Regions from separate parts of the Vibrio hyugaensis genome, predicted to be linked through region 2. Evidence: predicted binding sites of a transcription regulator. Region 2 holds the regulator's gene; the other holds the start of a gene.
The links. Region 2 encodes PurR, which represses purine synthesis genes. Its sites were predicted from a motif close to TNANGNAAACGTTTNCNTNA; they were not measured.
Positions count from the first base shown of each region.

Region 1: a site for PurR is predicted at 3,010-3,029, ahead of metK (methionine adenosyltransferase). Genes of this name have one in related genera too.

Region 1 covers NZ_CP025794.1:2,718,261-2,724,189, forward strand. The annotation lists gene C1S74_RS13480 (SprT family zinc-dependent metalloprotease) at 1-467, opposite strand, end outside; gene C1S74_RS13485 (DUF2189 domain-containing protein) at 534-1,331, opposite strand; gene metK (methionine adenosyltransferase) at 1,612-2,766, opposite strand; gene tkt (transketolase) at 3,134-5,128, shown strand; partial or broken gene C1S74_RS13500 (hypothetical protein) at 5,179-5,416, opposite strand; gene epd (erythrose-4-phosphate dehydrogenase) at 5,616-5,929, shown strand, end outside.
Region 2 covers NZ_CP025794.1:1,040,410-1,046,338, forward strand. The annotation lists gene torR (two-component system response regulator TorR) at 1-623, opposite strand, end outside; gene torD (molecular chaperone TorD) at 857-1,504, shown strand; gene purR (HTH-type transcriptional repressor PurR) at 1,948-2,952, shown strand; cyclic di-GMP riboswitch class I at 3,232-3,321, shown strand; gene C1S74_RS05410 (TfoX/Sxy family DNA transformation protein) at 3,438-4,028, shown strand; gene C1S74_RS05415 (TVP38/TMEM64 family protein) at 4,148-4,837, shown strand; gene C1S74_RS05420 (putative signal transducing protein) at 4,837-5,154, shown strand; gene C1S74_RS05425 (alpha/beta fold hydrolase) at 5,192-5,929, opposite strand, start outside.

The DNA of each region.
Region 1 (5,929 bases), 1.7 Mb from region 2:
GGTTTTCGACACTTTTGGCAGGAATAGACGGCCTCTTTACGCATGACTTTATTGTGGCGTCGAATTGAGAGCGGATAGGCGGTGCAAGCGCAGCGGTACTCAAAGGTCTTACCTTGCACAGAGGCGATATCGAAGCTGTGAGTTGTTTTAGCTGGCACGTTAAAAATGGCTTCCATCACACCTTGCCATTCTTTACCGTGAGGGCGAACACGACCGTATACTTGGTACGTAATGAGATGCGCTACTTCATGTGGTATCACTTCTTTTAGAAAAGCTTGCGGGTTTTCTTTAAAAAGCTTTGGATTTAGACGAACTTCATTCAATTGCAGATAAGCTTTGCCTGCCGCTTTACCACGAACATTAAATGTGACTGCGGGCACCGGAAAAGAACGTTTGAATGCTTGCTCCGCCTTCGTGATGCAACCTGCCATCACTTGTTTGGCTTTGTAGCTCAGCTCTATATCCACACTTACCTCATCATATTTAATAAAAAGCCCCCGCGTTTGCGAGGGCAGGATCATAACATCAGTTTTCTAAGGCGTGTGTTTTTTCTTAATCGTCGCATGGTAAGCATGCCAAGTACCATAACCGAGGATTGGCATGGTGAAGAGCATACCTATGCCGTACGTTGCAAAGCCAATTAAGATACCGCCACAAATGATGGCTGCCCATACGATCATCGCAGGAATGTTGGACTTCACAGCGTTAAAGCTGGTAAAGACGGCGGTCATCATGTCTACACGCCTTTCCATCATTAAAGGAATAGAAAAAGCAGAAATACTGAACACGATGCACGCTAATACCAAGCCAACTAGAGAGCCAATCACTAGGAAAGGCAAGAAGTCAGTCAGTGGCGCGCCTTGAACGGACGGATAAAGTGCATGAAGCAGAGCGGCAATTCGCATCCAGAAAATCATACATACCGCGAGCATTACAGCGAATGCCCATTGAGAAGTCGAATTTCGTCCAATGGCTTTCATTGAATGGAACAAGCTTGGTTTGTGTCCACGCTCTCTCTCCCAACTGGCGTCATATAAGCCTAGTGCTAGGAATGGGCCGATTAGCATGTAGACAATCAGACTCGGCATCACCACTAAGTGTGTGCCTTGCCATTGAACCAGAAGCACGATACCAATAGCGGCGGCCATAAAGCAGATGCCGTAAAAGGCACTAATGACTGGCATACGAACGAAGTCGTGCAGACCTAGTGAGAGCCAATGGAATGGGGCCGAAAGATTCACGGTATTGCACGGAATGGTTCTGGCATATTCGTTATCTGGGACTTCCTTTCGTTTATTTTGGAAGTCAGACGGATTCACGGTACGAGGCATAACTCCTCCTTGATTTATTCCCACGATGGCACCTAGGCCATAAAGGATGCCTGACTGACGTTTTCATTACTCTTTTCATCACGTGAGTCCGCATCTTATCTCTATACGTTATATGCGTCGGAAAGTGCATTTAACATTATGTTAACTATTGGCGGAGTTAGGGCAATTTACAAATAAATGCTGAATTTTTGTTCAAGAAAGAGATAGAAAAGAAAAAGGGAGGGGGAAACAAAAAGCCCCCGCCAAAGGCGAGGGCTTGATCGATTCTTGCGTGGCTCGATTACTTGATGCCAGCGAAATCGCGTAGAAGTGCTGCTTTATCAGTTGCTTCCCATGGGAACTCTTCGCGACCGAAGTGACCGTATGCTGCCGTCTGCTTATAGATAGGTTGAAGCAGGTTAAGCATTTCTTGTAGACCGTATGGACGTAGGTCGAAGTTTTGACGAACCGCTTCAATGATGATGTCGTGTGATACTTTCTCAGTACCGAACGTTTCAACCATGATAGACGTTGGATCAGCAACACCGATAGCGTATGAAAGTTGGATTTCACAACGGTCAGCCATGCCAGCTGCTACGATGTTTTTCGCTACGTAACGTGCCGCGTAAGCTGCTGAGCGGTCTACTTTTGATGGATCTTTACCAGAGAATGCACCGCCACCGTGACGAGCTGCACCGCCGTAGGTATCTACGATGATTTTACGACCAGTTAGACCACAGTCACCCATTGGACCACCGATAACGAAACGACCGGTTGGGTTGATGAAGAAGTTCGTGTCTTTAGTGATCCACTCTGAAGGCAATACTGGCTTGATGATCTCTTCCATCACTGCTTCACGTAGGTCTGGTGTTGTTACTGAATCACAGTGCTGAGTCGAAAGAACAACCGCATCAATACCAACAATCTTACCTTGGTCGTATTGGAACGTTACTTGAGATTTTGCATCTGGACGAAGGAAGTCTAGTTTACCGCTCTTACGAACTTCAGCTTGCTTCTTAACAAGTAGGTGAGAGTAAGTAATTGGAGCTGGCATTAGGATTTCAGTTTCGTTTGTTGCGTAACCAAACATGATGCCTTGGTCGCCCGCGCCTTGCTCTTTAGGGTCTGCTTTATCAACACCTTGGTTGATGTCTGGAGACTGCTTACCGATGGTGTTTAGAACCGCACACGAGTTCGCGTCGAAGCCCATATCAGAGTGAACGTAACCAATTTCACGAACAGTTTCACGAGTGATTTCTTCAATATCAACCCATGCCGACGTTGTTACTTCACCGCCAACCATAACCATGCCGGTTTTAACGTAAGTCTCACAAGCAACACGTGCTTTTGGGTCTTGCTCAAGAATTGCATCAAGAACTGCGTCAGAGATTTGGTCTGCGATTTTATCTGGATGACCTTCTGATACCGACTCAGAAGTGAACAGGTGCTTAGCCATGATAGCTCCAATCTTAAGGTTTACTCATGGCCAACTAACGCAAGCTTGCCACGAAAAATACAATACAGTTTGTAGGTGTTTCTACATCTAGACGTCTATTTTAAATTGCCGTGTTCGAATTACAAGTTCTTTTTCCAATCCAATTCATCTGACTTATTACCCAATCGTTTGCTTGAAGGATGATGAATTTATAGAAAAATGCAGACAATCAGCGAAAAGATTGAGTTAAAACCTCAAAAATGGTGAGTAAAACGTTTGCAGTCGGAATTTGGCTCTGAGAGAATATTGCGGCGCTTTTATCCCTTCTTAGTAAGATAAAAGCGCCCACATTCCTTTATCAATTCGCTTAATGCACTCAGGAGCAGACATGTCTTCTCGTAAACATCTGGCAAATGCAATCCGCGCTCTTAGCATGGATGGTGTTCAACAAGCTAACTCTGGCCACCCAGGCGCACCTATGGGTATGGCTGATATCGCTGAAGTTCTTTGGCGTTCTCACCTAAACCACAACCCAGCTAACCCAGAGTGGGCAGACCGCGACCGTTTCGTGCTGTCTAACGGCCACGGCTCTATGCTGATTTACTCTCTACTGCACCTGAGCGGTTACGAGCTGTCTATCGACGATCTTAAAAACTTCCGTCAGCTTCACTCTAAGACTCCTGGTCACCCGGAGTACGGCTACGCACCAGGTATCGAAACAACGACTGGTCCTCTAGGTCAAGGCATCACCAACGCGGTTGGTATGGCAATGGCTGAGAAAGCGCTAGCGGCACAGTTCAATAAAGAAGGTCACGACATTGTTGACCACTTCACTTACGTGTTCATGGGCGACGGCTGTCTAATGGAAGGTATCTCGCATGAAGCATGTTCTCTTGCAGGTACACTAGGTCTAGGTAAACTGATCGCATTCTGGGATGACAACGGTATTTCTATCGACGGTCACGTAGAAGGTTGGTTCTCTGACGATACACCTAAGCGTTTTGAAGCGTACGGTTGGCACGTTATCCCTGCTGTAGATGGTCACGATTCTGAAGCGATCAATGCTGCTATTGAAGCGGCAAAAGCAGACCCTCGTCCTACGCTGATCTGTACTAAAACCATCATCGGTTTTGGTTCTCCAAACAAATCAGGTTCACACGACTGTCACGGTGCGCCACTAGGTGCAGACGAAATCGCAGCAGCACGTGAGTTCCTAGGTTGGGAACACCCTGCATTTGAAATCCCAGCAGACGTATACGCTGAGTGGGATGCAAAACCAGCAGGTTCTGAGAAAGAAGCGGCTTGGAATGCGAAGTTTGAAGCATACGCAGCGGCTTACCCAGCAGAAGCGGCAGAGCTTAAACGTCGTTTAAACGGCGAACTTCCTGCAGAGTGGGAAGAAAAAGCGAGCCAAATTATTGCGGATCTTCAATCTAATCCAGCGAACATTGCATCACGTAAAGCATCTCAAAACGCACTAGAAGCGTTCGGTCAAATGCTTCCTGAATTCATGGGTGGCTCTGCTGACCTAGCGCCTTCTAACCTAACCATGTGGTCAGGTTCTAAGTCTCTAGATGCGAACGACTTCTCTGGTAACTACATCCATTACGGTGTACGTGAGTTCGGTATGACAGCGATCATGAACGGTATCGCGCTACACGGTGGTTTCGTTCCTTACGGCGCAACATTCCTAATGTTCATGGAATACGCTCGTAACGCTATGCGTATGGCTGCTCTGATGAAAGTTCAGAACATCCAAGTTTACACGCACGACTCTATCGGCCTTGGCGAAGATGGCCCAACTCACCAACCGGTTGAGCAAATGGCTTCACTACGTCTGACTCCAAACATGAGCACATGGCGTCCATGTGACCAAGTTGAATCTGCAGTAGCATGGAAACTGGCGATTGAGCGTAAAGATGCGCCAACTGCACTTATCTTCTCTCGTCAAAACCTAGCGCAACAAGATCGTGATGCTGCGCAAGTTGCGAACATCGCAAAAGGTGCTTACATCCTGAAAGACAGCGATGGTAAGCCTGAGCTAATCCTAATCGCGACAGGTTCTGAAGTTGAGCTAGTAGTGAAAGCTGCTGAGCAACTAACGGCTGAAGGTAAGAAAGTACGCGTTGTTTCAATGCCATCAACAGATGCATTCGACAAGCAAGACGCTGCTTACCGTGAATCTGTACTACCATCAGACGTAACGGCACGTATCGCGGTAGAAGCGGGCATTGCTGACTTCTGGTACAAGTACGTTGGTTTCGACGGCCGCATCATCGGTATGACAACCTTCGGTGAGTCTGCGCCGGCTGACCAGCTGTTCGAAATGTTTGGTTTCACTGTAGAAAACGTAGTGAACACAGCACAAGAATTGCTAGCGTAATTTCGCGTTATAAATGAAAAACCGAGCGTTAATGCTCGGTTTTTTTGTGCCTATTCAAATTCTTTTCCCCAGTTGTCTTTCTTTTTGTGTCCACATTCCTTACAGGTGACATAGCGATCCATATCGTAATAGTGGCCGCCATTTAGCAAGGTATGAGCCCAAAGCTTTAACGTTCCAAGAATCGATTTATCCGTATCATAAACTACTTGGCTTACGGACCAGCACTTCAGAGTGTGGTGTTTCTCTATTGCATCGCTTACAAAAGTGAGCAGCGGGAAAACCTGACATACGCATTTCCTTTTGGTGGTAAAACAAGGAGTTAAAGTGCCAAGTGAAATACGCGAGGTCAGAAATGAATATATTGGCAATGTGAATATATCGTGAAGTGAAAAGATAGTTTACCGCGAGTGAGATCACTTACTTAATGCGTTCTGCCTTCGTATCAGGTACTATCTGTGACACGAATTTTTGGTGAGGCGAGGGAGAAATGCTAAAGGTTGCGATCAATGGATTTGGACGTATCGGTCGTAATGTACTGCGAGCAGTATATGAGAGCGGTAAACACCAACAAATTAAGGTTGTCGCTGTCAATGAGCTTGCACAACCAGAAGCAATGGCCCATCTTCTGCAATATGACACCAGTCATGGCCGCTTCGGAAAGAAAATCTCTCACGATCAAGAACATCTTTATGTTCATCATGACAGTGGTGAATATGACCCCATTCGAATCCTTCACCTCGCTGAAATTGACCTGTTGCCATGGCGCGATTTAGAGGTCGATATTGTCTTAGACTGCACTGG
Region 2 (5,929 bases):
CGAATCAATACATCAATAGTACGATCGTTTGGCGCATCCACTCGGTGGCTGATCATATTCAAAATACGTTCGCGGCTTAGTACCTGATTTGGGTACGATGAGAGTGCGACCAAAAGCTCATATTCAGCTTTGGTTAGTTTCACTGGCTCACCATTGCGGCTGAGAGCACGACGTTGAATATCAAACGTCCACTCACCGAAACGTACAATGTGTTCTTCATTAGTGTCGTTCGCGATTTTTTGTGAACCATTGCGAGCCGCAGAAATGCGCCACAACAGGTTCTTAACGCGAACCAATAATTCCCTTAATTCAAAAGGCTTTGTCACATAATCGTCCGCACCCATTTCTAGGCCAACGATTTTGTCAATGCTATCCGTGCGTCCTGTCACTAATATGATGCCGATATCTGATTGGCTGCGTAATTCACGCGTAAGCATAAGACCGTCTTCACCGGGCAGGTTAATATCCAGCATGATAAGGTCCACATCACCACCTTGAAGCACTTCGCGCATTTCTGCACCGCTTTCTGCTTCACTGACTTTGTAGCCTTCATTTTGGAAGTAGCCCGCAAGCTTACTACGAGTTACAACATCATCTTCTACGACTAATACGTGATAGCTCATTTACACCACTTTCTGTCTTTTTTATTTTCCAAGACGTATTCTATTCATAACTAGTAACATTTCTAGTCATAGATACATTAAAAAGCAAGATTTTGCGATTTTATTGATTCAAAGCAAGCTTATTTACAGCCATTCATAAACAAGCACATTTTCCCATAATGGATAACAATTATAGTTACTGCTATTCATCTTAATTGTTTACACTTAGGGGAGAATCATTCAGGAGCAAAAAAATGCAAGAAGTGAAAGCTTTTAACGAAAAACGCGCAGAGATCTATTGGTGGTTTTCTAGTCTGTTCGCAAAAGAACTCACAGAGAAAGAACTAGAAGCTTACCAGAGTGTGGAAATTCGAAGCTTTTTAGCAGGTTTAGGTGAAAATGAATCACTGAAGCCAGCCGTTGATACCCTTGTTGACGCACTCAACCGCCTACAAGACCGAGAAGATGCGCAATTAGAACTTGCTGCAGATTTCTGTGAGCTTTTCCTGAAAACAGAAAAGCATGGCGCATTACCTTACGCATCTATGTACATCGGTGAATCTGGTCTTTTAAATGACAAGCCAGCAGAAGAGATGGAAAAACTGATGGCCGATTTTGGTGTTCAGGTTGATGAGAACCTTAAAGAGCCAGCTGATCACTTAGCGGTTGAACTGGACTTCTTAGGTAACATGATCATCCGTTCTAACGAATTAGAACAAGACAAACACATGGAAGAAGCGTTCGAGAAACAGAACGACTTAATCCAAAAGCATCTTATGTCTTGGTTGCCACAGTTTGCTGCGAAATGTAAGCAATTCGACGAATTTGGTTTCTATGTAAGCGTTGCGCAACTATTAATTGCATTTTGTAAACTGGACAGCACCTACCTTCTTGGTGAATAATTGCCGCCAATTTCAGGGAGCTCGCAAGCGGGCTCCCTATTTTATTCGTTAATTTTTTAATCTAGCACATAGAAGCCCTTTCCATTTAGCAGTTAAAATGTGACCTCAATAGCGCAAAACACCTGCTGAAAATATTGCTAGTGTGCCCACATCAGTCTAAAATGTGAGCGCAAACGATTAAATACGACTTATATGTAAACCGCTGAAATATGGCGGTTTTTGTGTTTTATTAACAAGATTGCTGACTAATTCCTCACTTATATAAGTAAGGAACATGAGATTCAGCAACAAATGTTGCTACAAACCTTTTTATACCGATTTCGGAACAACCGCTGCCTAATTAATTGAACCTTAAACTTCAGATATGGTTCAATTCGCGCAACATACTAAGCGTAAGGTTGTATTCACTACGGTATTCAGTAGCTCGATACAGGACATCATTTATGGCCACTATAAAAGACGTTGCTCGCTTAGCCGGCGTTTCTACCACAACAGTTTCGCACGTAATCAACAAAACGCGTTTTGTTGCTGAAGCAACCCAAGAAAAAGTAATGAAAGCGGTTGATGAACTAAATTACGCGCCAAGTGCAGTTGCACGTAGCTTGAAGTGTAACTCAACTCGCACTATCGGTATGTTGGTAACGCAATCGACTAACCTTTTCTTCTCAGAAGTTATCGACGGCGTTGAAAGCTACTGTTACCGTCAAGGTTATACACTGATCCTATGTAATACTGGCGGTATCTACGAAAAGCAACGTGACTACATTCGCATGCTAGCGGAAAAGCGCGTAGATGGTATTTTGGTGATGTGTTCTGACTTAACGGAAGAGCTGAAAGAGATGCTTGACCGTCATTCTGATATCCCGAAAGTAGTGATGGACTGGGGCCCAGAGAGTTCTCAAGCGGACAAGATCATTGATAACTCTGAAGAAGGTGGCTACATCGCAACAAAATATCTGATCGACAATGGTCACACTGATATTGCTTGTTTGAGCGGTCACTTCGAAAAAGCCGCATGCCAAGAACGAATTGCAGGTTACCGCCGCGCAATGGCAGAAGCAAACTTAGTAGTAAATGAAGATTGGGTACTTGAAGGTAACTTTGAGTGTGATACTGCCGTGCTTGCTGCTGACAACATCACTGCAATGGAAAAACGTCCTACTGCGGTATTCTGTTTTAACGATACCATGGCGCTTGGTTTGATGAGTCGCTTGCAACAAAATGGCATCAAAGTACCGGACGATATCTCGGTAATCGGTTATGACAACATCGAGCTAGCGGAATACTTCTCGCCACCGCTAACGACCATTCACCAACCAAAGCGTCGTGTTGGTAAAAATGCCTTTGAAATTTTGCTAGAACGCATCAAAGACAAAGAACACGAGAAGCGAATTTTCGAAATGCAGCCAGAAATTGTAGTGCGCAACACAGTTAAGAAACTAAACTAAACCTGCCTATAATTTTATAAAGCGCTCTTGTGGGCGCTTTTTTATTGCCTAAAAATAACATTCCTCAAACATTTCAGTGTGTCAATATCTACGTAAGCTTAGATAAGTTGCTGTTTTAATTGGACGTAGCCTATTTCCTACATCAACCTTTTGTATGACAAGGGATCGTTCCCAAATATGAAACCAAGCACACCAAATAAACACTATTAACTGAACCAATATCACACTTTTATATTTGAAACGTGATGTTAATTCAATATACGAAGTATTCTCAAAGTGTCACGCACAGGGCAAACCATTCGAAAGGGTGGGACGCAAAGCCTCCGGCCTGAACCATCTTATTAGATGGAAGGTAGCGGGGTTACCGATGGCAAATATGCATTAAGTGAGTTTACCCTTTAATGACATTGTGTCTGCATGCATTTGCTAATCTCTCGGACCTGATTTTTGGTGGCGTAATATTAATTACACCGAGATAACACATCATGGATAAACCGATACTCAAAGACTCAATGAAGCTGTTTGAGGCACTTGGTACTATCAAGTCGCGCTCAATGTTTGGTGGCTTCGGGCTTTTCGCCGATGAAACGATGTTTGCACTAGTTGTAAATAACCGACTTCATATTCGAGCTGACCAACAAACTTCATCTGACTTCGAGACTCAAGGACTAAAACCGTACGTCTACAAGAAACGTGGTTTTCCTGTGGTTACGAAATACTATGCTATTTCTGATGACCTATGGGATTCAACGGATCGCTTGATTGATGTTGCAAAGCAATCTCTCGAGACTGCCAAGCAAGAAAAAAAACAACAAGCAAGCACCAAGCCTAATCGATTGAAAGACCTTCCGAATCTGCGCCTAGCAACTGAACGTATGTTGAAGAAAGCGGGCATTGACTCTGTGGAGCAATTAGAAGAAGAAGGTGCCCTGAGCGCTTACAAAGCAATCCAAGATACGCATGCCTCTACGGTAAGCCTTGAGTTGTTGTGGGCGTTAGAAGGTGCAATCAACGGCACCCATTGGAGCGTCGTCCCTCAGTCTCGCCGCGAAGAACTGATGAGCGCACTGTCTTAACACGCACTATCAGCATGACATTGAGTAAAAACCGCAGTTTTCATACTGCGGTTTTTTTTTGAAATTTTTTCTTCTCTTATTCTGTCTTATTATTTAAGAAGCCAAATGGAGTAATTACGATGAATAAGAAACTAATTTTAGGACTGATCCTGCTCGCCACCATTCTCTTTTTAGGGGTAAATTTTGGCCAATATCTCACCTTAGAAAATGCCAAAGCACAACAAGCAGCACTAAATACGTTCATTGACCAAAACTTTGTGTTTGCTGCGGCGACTTACTTCTTAGCTTACATCGCAATCACCGCCTTCTCTATTCCGGGAGCCGCCGTTGTTACCCTGCTCGGCGCTGCCCTATTTGGTTTTTGGACCAGTTTATTATTGGTGTCTTTCGCCAGCACCATCGGCGCAACTATTGCATTTTTGAGCAGCCGCTATCTATTACGCGAATGGGTACAAAGTAAATTTGGTAATAAACTTAATGCTATTAACCAAGGTGTCGAAAAAGACGGTGCGTTTTACCTATTTTCACTACGGTTAATCCCAGTGTTCCCGTTTTTCTTGATCAACCTCTTAATGGGGTTAACACCGATGTCTATCAGCCGCTTCTATTTAACAAGCCAAATCGGCATGCTGCCTGGTACTGCCGTTTACTTAAATGCGGGCACTCAACTAGCCACTATCGACAGTCTTTCGGGAATAGTGTCACCAACCGTATTAGCGTCATTTGCTCTGCTTGGTTTGTTCCCTATTATCGCTAAATGGGTTATGAATAAGGTCCGCCCTGCTCAAGTTCAAAATGGAAACGCTTAATGAAAATCTTCATCGCTAAAAACCCTGCGGAAGCTCATATCGTTTGTGAGCTCCTCAAAACCGAGCAGATACACTGTGAAGTAAGAGGCGAAGGTATGTTTGGGTTGAAGGGAGAGTTGCCCTTCAGCGATGATACAGACCCGTATGTTTGGCTTTTACATCCGGAACAGCAGTTAAAAGCGTCTGCGATTGTTGAAGACTATCGACAACAAACAGAGCTTACTTACCAAGACTGGCAATGTCCGCAATGTTCAGAGCAGAATGAGGGACAGTTTGGTGCTTGTTGGCAATGTGGATATCAAATAGGGGAGCTATGATGGCTCCCCTATCTTTTTAGATCGGTTCTCAAATCTATTAAGCCGCTAGGCTTTGCTGCTTAATAAACTCAATAGAGTGTTGATTAAAATCTTCTGGGCGCTCTACGTTGCATACGTGGCCACAATTTGGAATTTCACGTAATGAGCTGAGCTTGTGCACCGCAACCATTTCTTTTACTGGTTTAATGAACATGTAGTCTCTATCCCCCATTAGGTACAGCGTCGGAATAGGCAACTCTTTATCTTTAAAATACTTCATCAACGGATTTACATCCGCCGCCAGCGTGAACCAACGCTTAAACTCTTTTTGACATAACTTCTTTGCTTCACGAATAAACAAGTGACGAGATTCACGTTGATTTTTTTGTGGCATCACGATGTAAGCAAAGAGTTTATACAACCACATATAAGGGAGAATATGCTTTCCAAGGTTACCGAGTTTAACCAAGATCTGAGACCGCGTATTTAAACGTGTTACTGCCCCACCAAGCACCATTGAGCTCACGCGCTCTGTTGCCATTTCAGCCAGATTACGCACAATGATAGTACCAAGTGACATACCGACAAAATGGGCAGATTGGATCTTCAAATGATCCAATACTTTTAAAATATCCTGCGTTACCTCAGTAAAAGTATAACGGCTTGTCATCAGTTCTTTAATTAACTGGTTTGACTTACCGTGTCCACGGAGATCGATTAAGACCAAATTAAAGTGCTCTTTATAGGCCTTTAATTGTTTAAACCATATTGAAGAACTGCCACCAGCACCATGTAC